2 regions of the Microbulbifer sp. ABF4_148 genome follow, and region 2 is predicted to be linked to the other one. Evidence: predicted binding sites of a transcription regulator. Region 2 holds the regulator's gene; the other holds the start of a gene.
What was found. The regulator LexA, encoded in region 2, represses DNA repair genes until DNA is damaged. The targets are predictions, from matches to a motif close to ACTGTNTNTANANACAGT.

Region 1 (5,627 bases), 840 kb from region 2:
CACGCAGCTCGGTGTGCAGCTGCTGCAGCATGGGGTGCAAACCACCGCTGGCCTTGAGGCAGCCGCTCAGCTCGAGAAACAGGCAGGCATATTGACCATCGTCGCCGTGTTTGCTGCCCTCCAGAGGGGCTGCCGCACGGGGGGAAACAACCGGGGTAAAGCTGTAGCCCCACTGGGCCAGCTCCTGCAATAACTGGTTTTCCCGCTCTGTATCTCTCTCGAGTATCTGCAGGTCGGCACAGAGCGTACAGGCGGTGGCGATGGTGAGGCCCGTGTCGACGCCGCGCTCGCGGGCGGCAGGGTTGCTGCCGATGATCTGTTGCTGCTCAACCACTGCCTGCGCCTGAGCCGTGTTTTGTTCACGCTGTGCGCGGGTCAGGGCCTGAAGCGGCAGCTGTGGTAATTGGATACAAAGCCAGAGCATGAGCGCCTCCGCAGGGGATTAATGCAGTGGCTGATCGCGCCGGCACAACTCCGGGGCGCGGGCCAGGTTCAACTGCTGGCCGGAACGGCCGCCGAGCTGCTTGAGCAGTTTCAGTGCCAGCTGGTCACCGCTACCGCACAGCTGCAGACGCAGGCTGGCAGGGGAAGGGCTGTTGGCGCTGGACTGGGGGCGAAACTGGAAGTGCAGGCAATCGCCCTCCCGCGCTGCAACTTGCAGGCGACGGAGATCTTTATCGGCGGGTGCCTGGCGGCCCTGCCAGCTGAGCAGGGCACCGCAACAGCCGGACTGCAGGGATTGCTCTATGGCCCAGAGGCTATCCCGCGGGCCGTGGGGATGCAGGATCAGCAGTTTCTCGAGCTTGATGCCTGCTGCTGCCAGGGCGGGCGCATAGGGAATATGTGGCGGATTGACCAGAATGACCATTTGTTCGTTGCGGGTGAGCTCTGCCAGGGTGGGCAGCAGCAGGGATATTTCGCCAATACCGGTCTGGTCCGCGAGTAGCTCAGTGGTGGCGCCGCGCGGCCAGCCGTGTCCGGTCAGCAGGGCGTCGAGTGCGGTATGACCCGTGGAGATACCGCTGCGCTGGCGACGGTGCTCATTGGCGGCCTGCCAGATATCGGCGCGGGCGAGGAGCTGATTCAGCTGTGGGGGCTGCTGGGTATCCTGTTGTGTGCGCTCGCCCTGCAGTTTTAACTGATTGTTTTCTATGAGGTTTTCGGCGTTGTTCACGATTTCTGGTCTCCCTTGGGGGCGCGCTTGGCCACCTATTTACCCCCGTATTGCGTCCGTGTTTGGGCGACTTCTGCGGGAGTGACTGTATATCTGTACAGCAATTACTGTCGATTTATACAGTACCTGTACAGGGTGTGCAAGACTGCCTGGTAGAGATTGGCACTTTTTTGAACAGGCCAAACCCGCTATGATTCGCCTCCTTTACAGGGCCTGTTTTGGGGCCCGAGACCAGCGTACCGGGAGGGGGCAAAGTGAGTATCAAGTCCGATAAGTGGATTCGCCGCATGGCCGAGCAGCACGGCATGATCGAGCCGTTTGAGCCGGGCCAGGTGCGCCGCAATGGCAACGGCGATCGCCTGATTTCTTACGGCACCTCCAGTTACGGCTACGATGTGCGCTGTGCCGGTGAGTTCAAGATCTTCACCAACGTGCACTCCGCCACCGTTGACCCCAAGACCTTTGACGAGAACAGCTTTGTTGATGTCGAGGGCGACTCCTGCGTCATCCCGCCCAATTCCTTTGCGCTGGCGCGCACCGTGGAGTACTTCCGTATTCCGCGTTCCGTGTTGACCATCTGCTTGGGCAAATCCACCTACGCGCGTTGCGGCATTATTGTGAATGTGACACCGCTGGAACCCGAGTGGGAAGGGCACGTCACCCTGGAATTCTCCAATACCACCAACCTGCCGGCGAAGATCTACGCCCACGAGGGTGTGGCGCAGATGCTGTTCTTTGAGTCCGATGAGGTTTGCGACGTTTCCTATGCGGATCGCGGCGGCAAGTACCAGGGCCAGCGCGGCGTTACCCTGCCGCGCGCCTGACCCGTCCGGCCGGGCTAGACTAAAGGCTGCCCGGCCAACGCTCCCTCCCCTATGAAAGATGTCTCCCAGCCAGCCCTGCCCGAACACGTCGATGTTCTGATCATTGGCGCCGGTGCGGCGGGTTTGATGTGCGCGGCGATCGCGGGGCAGCGCGGGCGTCGGGTGTTGGTTGTCGACCACGCCAACAAAGTGGGCAAAAAGATCCTGATGTCCGGTGGTGGGCGCTGTAACTTCACCAACCTGTACACCTCACCGGAAAACTTCTACAGCCAGAACCCGCACTTCTGTAAATCGGCGCTGGCGCGTTACACCCAGTGGGACTTTATCGCGCTGGTGGAAAAGCACGGAATTCCCTACCACGAGAAAACCCTCGGGCAGCTGTTCTGCGATAACAAATCCAAGGATATCGTCGACCTGTTGCTGGCGGAGTGCCGCAGTGCCCGTGCCCAGGTCCGTACGCGTTGCCATATCGAGTCCGTTGTCGCCGGGGAAGAGGGTTACCGGGTAACGACCAGTTTGGGTGAGGTGCGCTGTGCCTCGCTGGTGGTGGCAACCGGTGGCCTGTCGATTCCCACCATGGGGGCGACCGGATTTGGCTACGACATTGCCCGACAGTTTGGCATCGCGGTGGTGCCGACCCGCGCGGCGCTGGTGCCGTTTACCCTGTCGCGTCGTGCACTGGAGAAGCAGGAGTCCCTGCCGGGGAGTTCACTGGCGGTGCATGCCAGCAGTGGAAATGGCAGCTTCCGTGAGCAGATGTTGTTTACCCACAAGGGGCTTTCCGGGCCGGCGGTATTACAAGTATCGGCTCACTGGGAAGAGGGCAGGTCGGTGACTTTTGATCTCGCGCCCGACATGGATCTGCCGGAATGGCTCGACACGCAGCGACACCAGCGTCCGGATGCTTATCTGCATACGGTGCTGGCTGACCTGTGGACAAAGAAGCTGGTGCAGTTTTTCCTGAACCACCCGGGTGCCGGCAGCCCGGATAAGGGGAAGCCCATCGAGAGCCGTGCACTCAAGCACTATGCCCAGGGTGAGCTCGCAGAGATTGGCAGGCAGTTGCAGCACTGGGAGCTGGTGCCCTCCGGCACCGAGGGGTATAGAACTGCGGAAGTCACGCTGGGCGGTGTGGACACCAACGCGATTTCCTCACGCACCATGGAAAGTACCACCCAGCCGGGGTTATATTTTATTGGTGAGGTATTGGACGTCACTGGCTGGCTGGGCGGGTTTAACTTTCAATGGGCCTGGTCCTCGGCCAATGCGGCTGGTGAGGTAGTGTAATCAACCTGCGGGCTGAACGAGAGTAGATTATGGGAGACGTCATTCCATTCAAGCGCAAGACCGCCTGGCAGAAGCACAAGGGCAGTAGCCTGTGCAGGGATGGCTTTCACAAGTGGGAAGTGGTGACCGAGCGTAAATTTGACGTGAAGCAGGGCAAGTTGGTCACGGAGTATCGCTGCCAACGTTGCGGGAAAACAAAAACCAAGTTGGTCTGAGCCCGGCAGTCAGGCACTAAAAAATAACGAGAGTTCGACGTTTATGGATACCAATCCTTACCAGCCGGCAGCGGCAAACCTTGCGGATAGTGACGGGCCGACATCCGGTCGTCTGTGGAATGTACTGAAAAAAGTCCTGATCGGATTCGGTGTCCTGTTTGCGCTGTTGCTCGCACTGGTGATCTGGGCGCTGGTGAAAACGTCCAATACTTCCGAGAAGTTTGTCGATGTTGCAGAGCCCTTTATCTCCGGGTTTCTCCAGTCTCAATCCCCCTGGGACTATGACACGGCCAAATCTGATTTGAGCAAGCTGTGGCTTGAGGGCGTCGACGAGGCGCAATCTCGTAATCTGTTCCGCTATTTCAATAAGCTCGGTGCGTTCACCTCACTGGATAGTGTTGAGCAGGCCGGGTGTATCAATGCCATGCAAAGCAAAACGCCGGTAGAGCGCTGTAACTACAAGATCAAAGCCACCTATGAGCATGGTGAAGCGGTCATCCTGATGGGGCTCAATCTGGAGTCCGAAGCGCTCAAGATCATGCAGCTGAACGTAAACTCGGACGTATTTATGCAGTAAAGCCGTGCGCTGCCCGGGCGGGCTCGCGTTAGCCATCACCAGGTCCGCGAGATGGGCACGGAATGCGTGTGTACCGGAGAGCCTTTCAATCGGGGCTCCAGAATGGTTCCCGTGGGAAGCGGGCGATCAGGTCGAATGGCCTTTCTTCGCTTCTCTTCTCTTTCTCTTTCTCTTTTTCTTTTCTTACCCTTTTCTTTTTCGTGTTTTTTCCCGCCATTCCTGGCGTCGGTTGCGGCAGTAAGTCACAGGTTTCCTGTTTCCAGTAGAAAAAACCGCCACTGAAACGCTTCGGCTTGGTTTCCCCTCTTGCGCGGCGGGCCTGCGTAAACGTATAAGAAAGATATATTGATATGTAGATATGCCGTTATGTCAATATGTCTTTATGTTGTTTGTAGTACCTGTTGTTTTAGCAGCGCCCGCAGACCATGGAGTGGTTCACTTTTCTCTGTCGAGAGGAGCAATGGTTTGCCTTAGCACCCATAAAAATAATCTGCACTCTTTAGGAGAACATTGTGATATCGACCCAATTGATCAGAGGTTCTGTATTCGCGATCGTCGCGTTGTTTATGCATCAGTCAGCCGTCGCTGATGCCCAGTCGGAAGTGGACGCGGCAATGACGTCATCGCCCTCAGTCTCGGTCTTCCAGAAACGCAATTTTGTCGGCGTTTCCCTGTTTTTCGGTTTTGAGCCGGTCGCACCGGTTTCCAACCGCGGCGTGATTGTCTATCCCGGCGCTTTCCAGGATCCCCGTGCCTATGCGCCAATCGCCCGGCACTTTGCTGACCAGGGCTACTACGCGGCCGTCGTTACCCCACCGTTTAACTTTGGCTTTCTCGGTACCCACTATGGAACCTATGCAAAGAATCACTGGCGTAGTGAAGTGGTCGACTGGGTTGTGGCCGGGCACTCGCTGGGCGGCACTGTCGCGGCCTTGTGGGTAGACAATAACCGAGCGCCTTCTGATGGTATTGCCGGCCTTGTCCTGCTCGCGGCATACCCGGATGCACTGACCGATTTGTCTGACGTGCAGATCCCGGTTACGTCAATCTGGGGCAGTGTCGATGGCCTGACCACAGAATCCGATATCGAAGGCAGTAAGAACCAGTTGCCGGCCAACACCAACTATGTACGTATCGAAGGGGGTAACCACACGCAGTTTTACTACTCCGATACCCTGCAGAACAACGACAATCCTGCGCAGATTTCCCGTGAGGAACAGCAGCAGATTGTCGAGCGGGAAATTGCCAGCATGCTCAACTAATTTGTTGCGCACAGGCATAAAAAAACCGGCGCAAAGCGCCGGTTATTTTGTAAAACAGAAAGGCTCAGTCAGCCGCTTTTTCTGTTTTGTCTGCCACGCCCATCTCTTCGAGCAGGTTGTGGGCACCGTCCACATTCTCCATGACCCACAGCATGTATTCGACATCGACATGAATCGCGCGGGTGTTGTCATTGAAGTCCCAGTCCGCGTTGATGCTGTCGTAAGTGCCGTCAAAGGCCAGGCCAATCAATTCACCCTTGCCATTCATGGTGGCGGAGCCGGAGTTGC
Region 2 (5,627 bases):
GATTCGATTTAGCCGCAAAACGCAGGAGCAGTACGTTCAGTCAGAAGAAGAGGGCAAGGCCACCGGATGGCGGGCTTTCTATCGAGATGGCAAGTGGCAGAGTGAGGTGACGGGTAAAGCGGCCAGCAAGGCAAAGCCGGCTGCCAAGAAAGCGGCACCGAAAAAGAAAGCGGCACCTAAAAAAGCCGCGTCCAAATCCAAGTGAGCAATCCGTATACCGGTAGTGTTGCCGCTGCCCTGAGGAAAGCCCAGCTTCTGCTGGATCTTGAAGCTGGGCCCCGCCTGCAAGCGGAGGCCTTACAGGAGGCGGTGGTGCTCCACCTGTGGCGGGGGGTGCAGTCCTTTCTCGCGGAGACGGCGTTTCAATTGCAGCTGGGTGAAGAGCCGCAAACGCCAGAAGCGCTTGCGAGTGCTGCTGAGAGGCGCGGCACCTATAGCGCTGAAGCACAGGAAATGCGGTTGCTGCTATCCGAGCCCGACAGTTGGCTGAGTCAGCTCAATGCCGTTTGGCAATCGCTCTGGCAGTTTCAGGGAGGGGATTCGGCGGCGGCTGAAGCCGGTGGGGATATCATTGCGGTGTCTTCCAGGCCTGCGCCTGAACTCAATGCCGGGGTGCTTAGAGAGTGGCGTAGTGCATTGAACGAGCTGGTTACCCGCCATCGCGCACAGTCCCAGGAGTGGTAGCTTCTTAAGCGCGATGACTCCTGCTGTGGTACACTGCGGGAAAATTGACGCTGAGGGAGAAGTGCATGTCCTCCGAGACTTTTGAAATCATTGAGCTGGCGAACGGTGATGTCGCTCTGCGCCGGGCGGGTGCACAGGGTGAAGAGCCGCTCGTACGTATCCACTTTTCCGAGATGAGCGCCGATTTTCTTCGTGAGCACAAAATTGCCGTGGCCAGGGCCATGCTCGAAGCCGGAATTGATGCTGTGCAAAATTTAGACAGTGTGTCTGCAGAGTTTTTCGACGAGGAAGAGCCTGAGCCGATCTCGCACACCATTCACTAATCCCCCCGCAATAAACCAGGGCTGGGTGGCACTATAGCTTCCGCACCAAGGCCTTGGTGGTTCGACTTCTCTCGTCCCATTTTTCTTTTCGTTTCTGACTAATGCGCGCCGATAGCGATGCGCAATGTTCAGGCTGTGGTTCTGACTTCCGCCAGACGCAATTCCGACGGGTAGCCAATAATGACGCGAGGCGCTTGGGGTGGAGATAGATGGGGCCCTGAGGCCCCAGGCGGGGATGCTCAGGGAGTCTGTCGGATGACGCCCACCGCGAGCCCTTCAATGGCAAATAGCTTGTCCCGCATATCGACCTGGATAATATCGAATTCGTCATTTTCGGGAAGCAGCTGCACCGTGGCTTGATTGCCTTTGCGCCTGAACCGCTTCACTGTGACTTCGTCTTCAATTCGGGCTACGACAATCTGTCCGTTACGCGCCTGATCGGTACGCTGGACCGCGAGCAAATCCCCATCAAGGATCCCGGCGTCGCGCATACTCATACCGTGCACTCGCAGGAGATAATCCGCGGGTGGGTGAAAGAAATCTGAGGGGAGATCGCAATAGTCTTCAATATTGGATTCCGCGAGGATTGGGTTGCCCGCTGCAACACGTCCGATAATCGGCAGGCCTGGTTGGTGGTCGGGGATTCGAATCCCGCGCGAGGCGCCGGCGACCATTTCAATCGCACCTTTTCGAGCGAGTGCCTTTAGATGCTCTTCCGCGGCATTGGGAGAGCGAAAACCTAATTGCTGCGCAATTTCGGCTCGGGTGGGTGGGTAGCCCGTTTCATCCATGTGGCTTTTGATCAGTTCAAGTACTTGAGCCTGTCGCGCGGTGAGATTGGTCATAATCGTTTCCCGTCGTCCCTTGGGCGTATCTGCGCAAACTGCATCGGTGACATCAAAATGCAGAGCGTCAGACGCTCGATAGTGGTCTGTATTTTTATACAGGTGCTGTGATTATATACAGAAACCGTTGCGGTGCAATCCCTGCCTGCCGCGGGTGAAATGCTGCTACTTTTATGACAAGTGGAGTCTCACGGCGCACCAGAACCCCATTTTTAGCGGATACAGGGACGATCGTAATGCTTGATGCAAAAATGCCGGAAGCCTGGCGCGTACTGCGGATTCAGTCCGAACTGGTGGATGGAATAGAGCGCCTGATTGCATTGAAGTGCGCGGTGACAGTGTTTGGAAGTGCAAGATTTCCACAGGGGAGTCCCGAGTACCAGCAGGGCATGCGTCTCGGTGAGCTGCTGGCGTCGAAAGGTATTCCCGTCATGACCGGGGGAGGGCCGGGTCTGATGGAGGCCTGCAATCGCGGGGCGTTTCCGCATGAGGGGATTTCCATCGGTCTGAATATCGAACTCCCTTTTGAGCAGGTACCAAATCCCTATCAGGACATCAGCCTGAACTTTCGTTACTTTTTTGTTCGCAAGTTTATGTTCGTCAAACATGCGGTGGGCTTTGTGGGTCTGCCCGGGGGCTACGGCACATTGGACGAGCTGTTCGAGGCACTGACTCTCGTGCAAACCAAAAAAGTGCAGAAGTTTCCCATTGTGCTCGTAGACAAGAAGTACTGGTCGGGCCTGCATCGCTGGCTGATAGATACGGTGCTTGAACGCGCGTGCATCGACTCTTCAGATTTGGAGCTGTTTCAGTTGGTCGACACCGTGGATGAGGCGGCTGACATCATCATTGAATACATGCAGACGTGTGAGATGTGAGCACGGACGGGCTTCATCATTCAATTACGAAAGTGACTCGTTTTTCAAAAGTTGTCACCGGGCTAGTGAAAATCATCTGTTAATTGTTAATTTTGTGTAAAAATTACGCTAATACGGGGCTATAGGTAGGTCGGGCATCCCAAAAGCGGTGTGGCGGCGCACAAATCTACAGGATGCCAGTCAGGGGAATTATGCTAACCTCCGGAATCAAAACGAGCGTTTTAATTGTTGGTTTGAATTCTCATGGCCCAGACAGATACCGTCAGCAGAATCCTCGACGCTGCCGAGGTGCTTTTCGCTGAGCGCGGATTTACCGAAACCTCTTTGCGGACGATCACCAGTACGGCTGGTGTGAACCTGGCGGCAGTGAATTACCATTTTGGGTCCAAGAAGGAGCTCATTCAGGCAGTCTTTGAGCGTTTTCTTACCCCGTTTACCGCCCGTCTCGAAGAGGAGCTCAATCGCCGCGCGGAGCAGGCCGGACACATCGAAGTAGAGGGGCTGCTTCAGAGTCTTTACAGCGGTGGTCTGGCGAGCCTGATTAAGGAGGGCCGGGATCCACAGCGCTTTATGCGATTGTTAGGACTTGCCTATACCCAGTATCAGGGGCATCTGCGCAAATTTATCGTCAGTCAATACGGCAATACTTACCGCCGGTTCGCGGGGCTGCTTGCCCAGGCGTTGCCCGGAGTGGATCCGGTCACGTTCTACTGGCGCCTATATTTCATGCTCGGCGCGACAATCTTCAGTTTGTCGAGCTTTGACGCCATCGACGCTATCCTCAGGGAGGATTTCGGTGCCGAAAGTAGCCTGGAGGAAACTCTGGACCGCATGGTGCCAGTCGCCGGCGCTATGCTGACTGCGCCAAAATAACCTATGCTCGCAAGGCTCCGCGCGGCAGAGAAAGGTCGGGCGGGTGAGCGAAAGGAAAGGTAAGCGGTTGCCCTTTCTGCTTGTCGGCCGCGCCCGTGGTTGTCACCCAGACTTTGAGAGGATGCTATGGCTGGGAATATCGGTCCGTTGATGGTGGACATAGAAGGTACGCGCCTGGTCGCTGAAGACAGGGAGCTACTAAGGAACCCCGTTGTTGGCGGCCTTATCTTTTTCGCACGGAACTTTGAAAGCCGGCAGCAGCTTGCCGAACTGGTCGCGGAGATCCGTGCCGAGCGCTCCGAGATACTCATCGCCGTCGATCAGGAAGGTGGGCGGGTACAACGCTTCAAGGAAGACGGATTCACCCGCATTCCATCCATGCAGCGGCTCGTCCGGAATGCGTCACATCAGCAGCTCCAGGATGTCGGCTGGCTGCTCGCTTCGGAGCTGATTGCACACGGCCTGGACTTCAGTTTCGCTCCGGTTCTGGATGCAGATGACCAGCATTGCCGCATTGTCGGCGATCGTAGTTTTTGTTCCGACCCTGCCGCTCTGGCAGAGATCGTTCGTCCGTTTATCCAGGGAATGCACGAAGCGGGCATGGCGACGACGGGCAAGCACTTCCCCGGCCACGGACATGTGCTGGAAGATAGTCATGAAGAGCTCCCGGAAGACGAGCGAGATCTGGAAACTGTGCTTGCAACCGATGCGTTGCCGTTCATTGAGTGCATTCGCGCGGGCGAGTTGGATGCCGTGATGCCGGCGCATATCCGCTTCGTTAAGGTCGATCAGCTCTCTGTCGGCTTTTCGCCCTATTGGTTGCAGGAAGTCTTGCGCCGGCGCCTGGGGTTTGAAGGGGTGATCTTCAGTGATGACCTGTCGATGGAGGGCGCGGGTGCTGCCGGCGGTTATGCCGCGCGTATCCGCGCTGCGATGGATGCCGGCTGCGATATGGGGATTGTGTGTAACAATCGTGCTGGTGCGTTGGCATGTGCAGAGGCACTGACAGGCTTCGAACAGCCCGCCGAGTCGGTACGCCGACTGGAGCGAATGCAAGCCCGGGGCGATGGAGTTTCCTGGGAGGAATTGGTCAAAAGCCCGCGCTGGCTTGAGACTCGTGGCTGGCTGGATCATCTGCTGGCCAGCGCTCAGTGAAGCCGCCGGGCCGGCGATTGGTTGTTGTTGATATTGACCGCAACCCGCCCATTTCATAGCCTCGCATTCGCAATAAATATTTCTGCTGTTACTCGGCCCGGCCTGTCAGCCGGGCCTGAGCTATTGGTGTCAGGGAGTTCCTGACTGACGGAGGGGTTGTGCTGGAATCGTTACAGGCCGCGCTGGCAGGCTGGTTTGGTGATCAGAGGGTGTGGATTATCACCATTTTCCTGATGGTGTTCGCTTCGGCGCTTGCCGCCTGGATGTTTGGTCGTTTTGTACTCAAATTGAAGCAACGTGCGGAGCGTACCGTTAATGCGTGGGACGATGCGCTTGTCGGTGCCATCAATCCTCCCGCCTCGGCGCTGATCTGGTTACTGGGCCTGTCGCTTGCGGCCGAGCGCGCGGGGAGGGCGACTGGAGCGGCCGTTTTCGAATTGGCGGAGCCGGTGCGTGAGATTGGTGTGATCCTGGTGATCACCTGGTTCGCCCTGCGCTTTACGCGTAATGTTGAAGAGAATTTGCGCGATCCGCGATACATGGGCAAGCCCATGGACGCGACGACGGTGCGAGCGATCGGAAAACTGGTTCGGGCCTCGATCTTTATCACGACCGCGATGGTCGTCATGCAGTATCTCGGTTATAGCATCAGCGGTGTGCTCGCGTTTGGAGGCATTGGTGGCCTAGCGGTTGGCTTCGCGGCGAAAGACCTGTTGGCGAATTTCTTTGGCGGGTTGATGATTTATCTGGATCGTCCGTTTGCCGTGGGTGACTGGGTGCGCTCACCGGACAAGGAAATTGAGGGTACAGTTGAGGACATTGGCTGGCGTCTCACCCGAATTCGTACCTTCGACAAGCGACCGCTGTAT

Region 1: the regulator LexA is predicted to act here: its motif matches at 1,259-1,276, upstream of imuA (translesion DNA synthesis-associated protein ImuA).

What each region holds. Positions count from the first base shown of each region.
Region 1 covers NZ_JBSWUI010000001.1:1,758,696-1,764,322, forward strand. Annotated here, with positions in the region: gene ACXAD0_RS07555 (Y-family DNA polymerase) at 1-424, opposite strand, end outside; gene imuA (translesion DNA synthesis-associated protein ImuA) at 443-1,174, opposite strand; gene dcd (dCTP deaminase) at 1,429-1,998, shown strand; gene ACXAD0_RS07570 (BaiN/RdsA family NAD(P)/FAD-dependent oxidoreductase) at 2,050-3,285, shown strand; gene ACXAD0_RS07575 (hypothetical protein) at 3,315-3,500, shown strand; gene ACXAD0_RS07580 (hypothetical protein) at 3,544-4,077, shown strand; gene ACXAD0_RS07585 (alpha/beta hydrolase) at 4,590-5,339, shown strand; gene ACXAD0_RS07590 (S46 family peptidase) at 5,404-5,627, opposite strand, start outside.
Region 2 covers NZ_JBSWUI010000001.1:2,594,952-2,600,578, forward strand. Annotated here, with positions in the region: gene topA (type I DNA topoisomerase) at 1-205, shown strand, start outside; gene ACXAD0_RS11395 (DUF6586 family protein) at 202-684, shown strand; gene ACXAD0_RS11400 (hypothetical protein) at 750-1,007, shown strand; gene lexA (transcriptional repressor LexA) at 1,247-1,852, opposite strand; gene ACXAD0_RS11410 (LOG family protein) at 2,089-2,730, shown strand; gene ACXAD0_RS11415 (TetR/AcrR family transcriptional regulator) at 2,974-3,603, shown strand; gene nagZ (beta-N-acetylhexosaminidase) at 3,730-4,758, shown strand; gene ACXAD0_RS11425 (mechanosensitive ion channel family protein) at 4,920-5,627, shown strand, end outside.